DNA from 3 places in the Streptomyces sp. SYSU D01066-1 genome. Region 3 is predicted to be linked to each of the others. Evidence: riboswitches for the same ligand, from Rfam matches in the RefSeq annotation. Region 3 holds a riboswitch; each other region holds the start of a gene.
The links. Region 3 has a riboswitch for cyclic di-AMP ahead of ACY1JF_RS05835 (transglycosylase family protein). Riboswitches for the same ligand answer to the same signal wherever they lie in the genome.
Positions count from the first base shown of each region.

Region 1: it holds a riboswitch for cyclic di-AMP, as region 3 does, so the genes downstream of both, ACY1JF_RS28250 (M23 family metallopeptidase) here and ACY1JF_RS05835 (transglycosylase family protein) in region 3, are expected to answer to the same signal.
Region 2: it holds a riboswitch for cyclic di-AMP, as region 3 does, so the genes downstream of both, ACY1JF_RS21755 (C40 family peptidase) here and ACY1JF_RS05835 (transglycosylase family protein) in region 3, are expected to answer to the same signal.

Region 1 covers NZ_JBUDHV010000043.1:45,021-48,286, reverse strand. Annotated here, with positions in the region: gene ACY1JF_RS28255 (PrsW family intramembrane metalloprotease) at 1-648, shown strand, start outside; gene ACY1JF_RS28250 (M23 family metallopeptidase) at 721-1,767, opposite strand; cyclic di-AMP (ydaO/yuaA leader) riboswitch at 1,780-1,937, opposite strand; gene ACY1JF_RS28245 (PP2C family protein-serine/threonine phosphatase) at 2,173-3,266, opposite strand, start outside.
Region 2 covers NZ_JBUDHV010000025.1:44,835-48,100, reverse strand. Annotated here, with positions in the region: gene ACY1JF_RS21760 (alpha/beta hydrolase) at 1-374, opposite strand, end outside; cyclic di-AMP (ydaO/yuaA leader) riboswitch at 1,304-1,436, shown strand; gene ACY1JF_RS21755 (C40 family peptidase) at 1,440-1,913, shown strand; gene ACY1JF_RS21750 (ATP-binding protein) at 2,290-2,754, opposite strand; gene ACY1JF_RS21745 (helix-turn-helix domain-containing protein) at 2,968-3,266, shown strand, end outside.
Region 3 covers NZ_JBUDHV010000004.1:90,097-93,362, reverse strand. Annotated here, with positions in the region: gene ACY1JF_RS05845 (cytochrome P450 family protein) at 1-72, shown strand, start outside; gene ACY1JF_RS05840 (transglycosylase family protein) at 242-1,387, shown strand; cyclic di-AMP (ydaO/yuaA leader) riboswitch at 1,569-1,736, shown strand; gene ACY1JF_RS05835 (transglycosylase family protein) at 1,740-2,483, shown strand; gene eno (phosphopyruvate hydratase) at 2,761-3,266, shown strand, end outside.

The DNA of each region.
Region 1 (3,266 bases), on a different contig from region 3:
AACGGCTCCTCGGCCCTCGGCGAGTACGGCTTCTTCGTCGTGTACGGGACGTTCATGGTCCCGGTGTTCGGGCTGCTGACCTGGCTGGCGGTCTGGTCCCGGCAGCACGCGCTGGTCGCCGTACGCGCCGAACTGCCCGCCTACGCGGCGGCCGGCTGGCTGGCCCCCGCGGAGCCGTACGCGCTCGGCTCGATGCGGGCCCGGCGCGTCGCCCGTTCCCACGCCCGCCGCCACGCCGGGAGGCAGGCGGCGCGGACGGTGGCGGAGTACGGGGCGTACGCGAGCGAACTGGCGTTCCTGCGGCACCGGGGCCGGCTCGGCCGGGCGGGCGCCGACTTCGCCGTACGGGAGCGGGCGTTGCTGCGCGAGCTGTGGCGCCGCCGGGAGACGGCACGCCCGGCACTGGACCACGCGGCGCGGGCCACGGCCCCGCCGGTCCCGGTGACCACCCCACCGTGGCCGGTGCACAGCACATACAGCGCGTATGGCACGTACGGCGTGTATCGCACGCACCACATGTACGGCACTCATGGCGCGTACGGCACGTACGGCCACCCGGCGCCGGCACCGCACCCGCACCCGCACCCGCCGCACCCGCACCCGCACCCGCCGTACCTGCACCACCCGCACCCGCCGCACCGCCCGTGAACCGGCAGCCCTGACGTCGGGGGGTCGCCGTCAGGACCGCCGGGGATCAGGTGCCCCGGGCAGGGGGACGGCTCAGGGGTTGAGGCCCTTGCTCTGCAGCCAGGCCATCGGGTCGACGCCGGAGGTGGAGCCGCCCGGGTGAACCTCCAGGTGGAGGTGGGCGCCGGTGACGTTGCCGGTGGCGCCGACGCGGCCGATGACGTCACCGGTGCTGACCTTCTGGCCGACGCTGACGCTGATCGAGGACTGGTGGCAGAACCACACCTCGGTGCCGTCGTCGAGGGTGAGGATCGTGCGGTAGCCGTAGGAGCCGGCCCAGCCCGCCTCGGTGATCGTCCCGGAGTGCACGGCCTTGATGAGCGTGCCGGTGGGGGCGGCGAAGTCGAGGCCGGTGTGGTAACCGGAGGACCAGTAGGCGCCGGCCTGCCCGAAGGTGGAGGTGATGGTGTACGAGGAGGTCGGCAGCGCGTACTGCTTCGCCAGCTTGGCGAGCCGTGCGGCCTCGGCCTTCTTCGCGGCCTCCGCCGCCGCCTTCTTCTTGGCGGCGGCGGCCTTGGCCTCGGCCTTCTTCTCGGCCTCGGCGGCGGCCGCGGCGGCCTTCTTCTCGGCGGCGGCGGCGGCCTCTTCGGCGGCCTTGGTCTCGACCTGGTCCTGCTGCTGCTCGGCCTGCGCCATGATCCGGGCCCGGAGCGACTCGCCGGCGGTGGCGGTGGTCTCCCCGGTGCCGTCGGAGGCGACGGCGGCGATGCTGCTGAGCGGGGTGGCCGAACCCGCGTCGGCCGCGTCCCCGGCGGAGTCGTCGTCCGAGATGATCGAGCCCACGGACGGCAGGTCGGGCATGGAGATCGACACCGGCGGCTTGCCGGTCTGCGCGCTGGCCATGCCGCCGGCGCCCACGGCGGCTATGACACCGACGCCGAGGACGGTGGAGCTGCGGGCCAGTCCGCCGCGCTGCTTGGCGACCCGGTGCTTGCCGCGCACGGGACGGACGGTGTCGGCGGTGGGGTTCCACTCCTCGAAGGGGCCCTCGTCGGGGCGGAAGGCGCCGTATCCGAAGGTTGCGGAGTCGTGCTGGTTCGGCACGAACGGGGCCTCGGGGGCAGGCCGGTTGGACGCCACGTGGGCGTGCTCCTTTCCTTCCGTCTCCGCCTACCGGGTTAGCTGACGGGTTCGGAGCGGGAAGGTCTCCTACGCGCGTATACGGGCCGTGTCTCCACGGCCGGATACGCCCGATTCACCCCAAGGTGGTGGTTCCCCGGTTCCCTTACGGGATTCGGCGCGTGCGCACGGAGCCGCCTTCTGTGACGGCTGGGACGACCGCGCTGCGTTATCGAACGTTAATAGAAGCGGGGTGCTGTTTCCAAGCCGTTCCGCTTGATCATTAAACTCTCCGGGCGGAATCAAGGCCGCGTGAACGGCCAAAACGGGGCGAGTTGACCTCGTTTCAGTACACCAGGCCGACGATCGGCACCGCCCCTTGGAACTGACCGTGCGTCAATTGTTATGCGGAGGGCTTTCGCGCCGTCACCTTCGGTGATGACGGGGGTCGCTCGGATCGGGCCGCCGTACGGCGAGCAGCGCCATGTCGTCCGCCATGCCGCCCCCGGAGTGCCGGCGCACGTCCTCGGCGAGCGTGTCCAGCAGGTCCCCCGGACGCCGGAACCGCCGGCCGCTGAGCCGCGCCATCGGATCGTAGAACTCGCCCCGGGCGTCCCGGGCCTCGGTCACCCCGTCGGTGTAGAGCAGCAGCGTGGCACCGGCGGGGAAGGCGGCCTCCTCCGCGCGGTCCGGCCACACGCCCAGCTCCCCCATGCCGAGCGGCAGCGCCGCGTCCCGGGCGCTCAGGGTGCGCAGGCTGCCGTCGGCGTGGCACAGCAGGGGCGGCGGATGCCCCCGGTTGACGACGCGGACCACCCCGTCGCCGTGCGGGAGTTCGACGAGGACGGCGGTGGTGAACCCCTCGAAGGCGTCCAGGCCCTCGCGCCGGGCGCCCTCGCGGGCCAGCGCCCGCTCCAGCCGCTGTGCCACCGCCTCCAGTGTCGGCTCCTGTTCGGCGGCCTCCCGGAACGCCCCGATCACGACGGCGACGACGGCCACCGCGCCCATCCCCTTGCCCCGCACGTCCCCGACGATCATCCGCACCCCGCGCGGGCTGTCCTGCACCGCGTACAGGTCGCCGCCGATGAAGGCGTCCGCCTGCGCCGCCTCGTAGCAGGCGGCGATCTCGAAGCCGCCGAGCCGTTCGGCGGGCTCGGGCAGCACCGCGCGCTGGGCCGCCTCGGCGATCTCGCGGGCGGAGGCGAGCCGCTCGTCGTTGCGGCGGACCTGGGCGTTGACGAAGACGGCGAGGCCCGCGACCACCGCGATGGTGACCAGCTCGGTGACGGAGTCGACCTGGTGGGCGACGCCGAGGCCGAGCTGGAGCGCCATGACGACGGCGACGGTGACCGCCCCGGTGAGCACGGTGCCGCGCCGCGAGTAGAGCGGGGCGGCGGTCAGGGGCGCGGCGGTGTAGAGGGGACCGGCGGTGAAGTACCGGGGGGTGAGCAGGTCGTAGGCGGTGCCCACGGCGATCAGCAGGAGGGGCAGGAGGCGTACGAGGGCCGTCCGGGCGCCGT
Region 2 (3,266 bases), on a different contig from region 3:
GGGCCGCCGGGGTTGTAGATGAGGGCGCCCTGGCGCTGGGCCTTCGTGCCGGTGTTGCCGATGCGGTCGACGGCGAGCTTGATCTGCTTGCCGTACGGCTTGGCGTAGTCGAGCGGGACGCTGACGTAGCCGCACTGGATGGGCGCGGGCAGACTCCAGTCGGCGGGGCAGTCCTGCCAGTCGATCCCGGCCTCGGCGGCGCGGGCCGCGGCGACGGCGGCGCCGTACGCCTGCCGGTCCGCGGTGCTGCTCCCGTGCCGGGCGGCCGGGCCGGCGACGGCCGCGGGCGCGGTGACGGCACCGGCCGTCAGCAGCCCGGAGACCAGTACCCCGGCGGTGCCGAGCGCGGCCGTGCTCCGCTTCAGTCGTCTCATCCTCAAGTGGACCTCCCCGTACATCCTTGCGATGGATACGGGGATCCTCCCGGCTGTGGGTTCGCTGAGGACAGGGGCGCCCCGACTTCTTTGCCAATCCGATAAACGGCACCACTCGTTCGATCGGCGGAGTACGGTCCTCCGCCCCGGTCGTGGCCGGCCGGCGCCTCGTCCGGCAGTCGGCGCGGGCGCGGCGTGCCGGGGGCCAGGGCGGTGACCAGGGCGGCCGGTCCGGTGAGCGGCAGCACCGCCGCGCCCTCCCCGGCCGTCCGGGCCGACGGCGGCCGCTCGGCGGACTCCGGCCGTACAGCGGCGACTTGGCCGACGGCGTGCTCTCCCGTCGGCACCGCGGGGCCGTTCCGGTCGGCCGGAGCCGCAGGCTGGTCGCACCGGCTTCCGTTCACGTCAGGCCGCCCGGGACCGCTTCCCGTCGTCCGGAGCCGCTTCCCGGACATACCTCCACCCGCGCGGGCACGGACGCCGACCCGGCCCGCGCGGGCGTGCGCTGACGCCGGTGCCGGTTGCGGCGGGCGCTCCGGGTTCCGTATCGCGGGGGCCGGCCGAAGCCTGAGCGGGCCGAACGGCGTACCGCCTATCGGCGTAGATTCACCTCCTGCTCCGGGACCGTCCGGCTTGCGCAACGCGCCTGTTCCGTCGGTGAAGTGACCACTGCGCCGCAGGTGGGGAGGTCGTCGGTCACGGCGGCGCTGGTCTGGACAGCGGACCGTCCACCCGAACGGATGAGTGGTGAGTAACAACACAAAGTCCACGTTCCGTTGGGATTTTTCCCCTTCGGTGCGCCAAGATCCCTGACTGACGACAAGACCCCGCCGCAGCGGCGGGGCGATCCGGGCGGACGCCGAGTCCTGCCGCCGCCCGGATGACCGGTCGACAGGAGTGGATCGGCAGGAGTGGAGGACCCGAGCAAGACGGGTCGCCGGCCCGGTCACGCCATGACCGGAGCCGAGCAGCCCTTGGGGTGAAGCCGCACTCGTGCGGCCGGGCAACTTCGCCAGCCCGAATCCGACAGGTCATCCTTCACAGGCGGCTGACGAAGGGTTGCGCATGACTGCGCTCAATCGTGTCCCGTCGCTCATGGTCCGGGCCTCCGCGGCCTCGGCCCTCACCATCGCCGCCGTGGGCGGTTCGATCGTGGTCCCCGGCGTCGCCTCCGAGGCCGCCGCGGCCACCCATGCGACCAAGGCGCTGAAGATCGCGGCCTCCAAGAAGGGCGCCCCGTACCGGTACGGGGCCACCGGGCCGTCCCGCTTCGACTGCTCCGGGCTGACGCTGTACTCGTTCAAGAAGGCCGGCAAGAAACTGCCCCGCACGGCGGCCCAGCAGTACAACCGGACCCGCCATGTCTCCGCCTCCAGCCGCAAGGCCGGCGACCTGGTGTTCTTCCACTCGGGCCGCAGCGTCTACCACGTGGGCATCTATGCCGGGAAGGGCAAGATCTGGCACGCCCCGAAGACCGGTGACGTGGTGCGGCTGCAGAAGATCTGGACGAAGAACGTCTGGTACGGCCGGGTGAAGTGATCCCCCGGGGGGTGTTCCGCCCACCCCGCCGGGCGGAACACCCCCTCGGGTGCGTACGGGCCCGTACGGGTCGGTACGCACCCGCACAGGGCGTCTCCCCGGACGCGTACGGCCCCGTACGGACCGGCAGGCGTCCCCACGGGGGTGCCACGGGGGCGCGGGGGCAACGCAGGGCGTACGGGGGCACGCAGGGGCGCGCAGACGCCCACAGGCCGTGGCGCGGGCCCGGCCGGCTGTCCGTTCGGCGTGACCGGCCGCCGCTCCCGCCCCGTGCGCGAGGCGGCCTCGACGCCGGTCCCGCGCGGACACGGGGACCACGGGGCCGCCCGCCGGGCGGGCCCGTGGTCCCCGGCGGGCGTCCGCCCCGTCCGCTCCGTCACCGTCGCCGGTTCCGCCGGACCGTCGCCGGGAGCGGCTCGGCCGGGGGCGTCCAGGGGAACTCCACGGAGACGGTCTTGCCGCCCTCCCGGGTGGGGCGGACCCTCAGGCGCCCGCCGCATTCGGCGGCGAGGCAGCGGATGATGACCATGCCGCGGCCGTTGTCCTGCTGGACGGCCGCGGGCAGACGCTTGGGGAAGCGCGGGTGGCTGTCGGTGACCCCGATGCGCAGGTACTCGTCGCGGTCGAGCGTCAGGTCCACCGTGAAGGTGGGTGACAGTCCCCGGGTGTGCTGCACGACGTTGGTGGCCAGTTCCGACACGATGAGCCGGATGGTGTCGGACACTTCCGTGTCCGCGGACAGCCCCCACTCCGCGAGCGTGCCGACGACGTAGGTCCGGGCGGCGGACACCGAGGCGGGATCGCTCGGCAGAGTGACGGATGCTTCCAGGTGGTCTGCCATGGCGACGTCGTCCCTTTCCGACGGGACCGCAGCCCACACGGAGCGGATGGTTCGAGTACGGTCCCGGACTGTGCTTGGTCGCCAGAGTGCCATCACCGCGCCGGTGACGGGGGGCGATCCACCAAGACGTGCATATATCTGTCGCTCGAAGCGGTGAACTCCGCGACCGCGGACCCTTTTCGCGCGACTCACAAGGAGTGAAGGAGTTGGCCCATGCGGCACGGTCCCGTGGTGCGCCGCCGGAAACTGGGTGCCGAACTGCGCGCGCTGCGCACGGACGCCGGGATCACCAGCGGCGAGGCGGCCCGGCTGGCGGGATGGCACCAGTCGAAGGTGAGCCGGATCGAGACCGGGACCAGCGGGGCGAAACCGGACGACGTGCGGTTACTCCTGGACGTCTACGGCGTGGCCGACGCCCAGTTGCGCGAGGTCATCCTCGCCCTGGCGGGATCCGAGGACAACGGCGGCAGGCAGCACTGGTGGCACCCCTACCGCGGCGTGCTGCCGCCGGC
Region 3 (3,266 bases):
CTGCGCTGGCGCGGCGGCCTCATCATGCGGGGCCTGCGCACCCTGCCGGTGTCGTTCACCGCGACCGAGTGAATGATCCGTCGCACCCGCAAAGGTGACGCGCGGTCAGCACTGTGATCTCCATGTGATCTACACGGCATGAACTTGTGATGGGTGATCGTATGCCTATACGTTCACGGATCAGCGCGGCACCGAGCACCAACCGCCGTGCGGGCCCTGCTGTCTCGTGAAAGGTCTCCGCATGCTCTCCGGGAACGGCCGACACCGTCGCCCCCGCCAGGCCCCGGCCCTGGTCGTCGCTGCCGGAGTCACCGGCTCCGCCATCGCGATCCCGCTCCTCGGAGCCACCGGCGCCCACGCGGCCGACGGCGCGGCCTGGGACCGTGTCGCCGAGTGCGAGACCGGCGGCGCGTGGAGCCAGAACAGCGGCAACGGCTATTACGGTGGCCTGCAGTTGTCCCAGGAGGACTGGGAGGCGTTCGGCGGCCTCGAGTACGCCACCACCGCCGACCGGGCCAGCCGCTCCCAGCAGATCCGCGTGGCCGAGAAGGTGCTGGCGGCCCAGGGCGTCGCCGCCTGGCCGTCCTGCGGACCGCTCGCCGGACTGGAGGGGGGCGCGTCGGACGACGGCGCGTCGGACGATTCGTCCGGATCGGCGTCATCGGACGCGGAGTCGGACGGTTCTTCCGGTTCGAGTGGTTCCTCCGCTTCCTCCGGCTCAACCGGTTCGGCCGGTTCAGACGCGGAGTCGGACGATTCAGCCGATTCAGCCGGTTCGGCCGGTTCAGCCGGTTCGAGTGATTCGACCGGCTCTTCGGCGGACTCCGGTTCTGATTCCGGCTCCGACGCCTCCGGCCCCTCGTCCTCCCCCTCGGCCACTCCGTCCGCCGACACTTCGGACACTGGCGACGAATCGGCCGACTCCGGCACATCGTCCGAATCCGCCTCCCCCGTCGAGGAAGCGAGCGGCGCGGCCACCACCAAGCGCGACACCACGGACACCTCCGGCGCCACCGGCAGCGCCGACAACCTCGAACCGAGCCCCGCCATTTCGAGCCTCACCAGGACCGGCGAGGGTGACGCGGCCACCGGGACCGGCACCGGCCGGCACCGCGGCGGCAGCGCCGAGGAGGAGGCGGTGAAGGGCCGTTCGGAGTCGTCCTCGGGGCGGCACGCCTCGCGCGACGACGGGACGGCCCGGGACGCGGGCGACGGGACGTACACCGTCCGCGCCGGCGACAGTCTCTGGACCATCGCCGACTCCCTTGACCTCGCCGGGGGATGGTCCTCCCTCTACGCCGCGAACAAGGAGGCCGTAGGTGCCGACCCCGACCGCATCCTGCCCGGTCAGAAGCTTGCCGTCGGGACCGAACCGGTCGAGGAGTGACGGCAGTTCGCGTCGCGGTTGCGGGTGATTGTCCGTATTAAACGCCGTGAGAGATAGGTCTCAGAAGCCCTGATCGTCTTTGAAAATCCACCGCGGGCCTGCCTACGGTCGTGACCGCTCGCCATCGCGGGCCCCGGCCGCCGCAACGCCGAATCCTGCCAGCGGCAGTCCGGGAACAGTCGTCGCGCAAGCGCCGAAGGCAGGAGCGGGGGACCCAAGGTAAGTCGCCGCACCGGGCAGTTGAGCCGGAGCGGCTAGGGGTGGAGCCGAGTCCCGTGAGGGACCCGGCCGGGCAACTCAACCGGCCCGAACCCGACAGCTCACCTCGCAGGCGTCGGTGAGGGGATCATCCATGCTGTTCTCCAGCAAGGGCAAGCACCGTCGTCCGTCCAAGGCCACTCGCGCCATCGCCATCGCCGGCGTGACCGGTGCCGCCGTCGCCGCCCCGCTGATGGCGGCCGGCAACGCCTCCGCCGCCACCGAGTCCGAGTGGGACACCGTCGCCCAGTGCGAGTCCGGCGGCAACTGGTCCATCAACACCGGCAACGGCTACTACGGCGGTCTGCAGTTCTCCGCCTCCACCTGGGCGGCCTACGGGGGCACGCAGTACGCCTCCACCGCCGACCAGGCCAGCAAGGACCAGCAGATCCAGGTCGCCGAGAAGGTCCTCGCGGCCCAGGGCAGGGGCGCCTGGCCGACCTGCGGCACGGGCCTGTCCGGCGCCGGCTACACCGGCAGCCAGGGCAGCGGTTCGCAGGAGCAGAGCACCGGCTCCTCCACCGCCACCGAGGACCGCTCCACCGAGCAGCAGACCTCCCGCTCCCAGGAGCGCCCGGCGGCCGAGTCGACCGGAACGGCCCAGTCGACCGAGTCGACCGGGTCGGCCGACTCGGCCGGCAAGACCGTCACCACCCCCACCGGCGAGAAGGTCGAGAAGGGTGACGGCGAGTACAAGGTCGTCAAGGGCGACACCCTCAGCTCCATCGCCGAGGCGCACGACGTCGACGGCGGCTGGGCGGAGCTGTTCGAGCTCAACGACGACATCGTCGACGAGGCCGACCTGATCTACCCGGGTCAGCAGCTGCACCTGAAGTAGGACGGTGCGAACTCCCCGCCCCGGCGCGTCCTCCCCCGTACGCGCCGGGGCGGGGTCATGTCCGAAACGTGACGGCGGAAATCCACCCCCTGCTTTGTTCCGTTCAGAAACAATTTACTCTCGGTTCCGCACAACGGGTGGGTGACCGGCTGGCCGATCTCCCGGAGCCGGTTAGGCTCGGACCCGCAGAGCCGCTGCGTGCCGCACCTCCGCGTCACACACATGCGTCACCACGCACGCGTCACACAGAAGCGTCACATTGAAGAAGGAGATGCTCGTGCCGTCCATCGACGTCGTCGTAGCCCGGGAAATCCTGGACTCCCGAGGCAACCCCACGGTCGAGGTCGAGGTCGGCCTCGACGACGGCAGCACGGGTCGTGCCGCCGTTCCGTCCGGCGCCTCCACCGGTGCCTTCGAGGCCATCGAGCTGCGTGACGGTGACTCCAACCGCTACCTGGGCAAGGGCGTGGAGAAGGCCGTCCTCGCCGTCATCGAGCAGATCGGCCCGGAGCTGGTCGGCTACGACGCCACCGAGCAGCGCCTGATCGACCAGGCCATGTTCGACCTGGACGCCACCGACAACAAGGGCTCGCTGGGCGCCAACGCCATCCTGGGCGTCTCCCTCGCCGTCGCGCACGCCGCCTCCGAGGCCAGCGACCTGCCGCTCTTCCGCTACCTGGGCGGCCCGAACGCGCACCTGCTGCCCGTTCCGATGATGAACATCCTGAACGGCGGCTCGCACGCCGACTCCAACGTGGACATCCAGGAGTTCATGATCGCCCC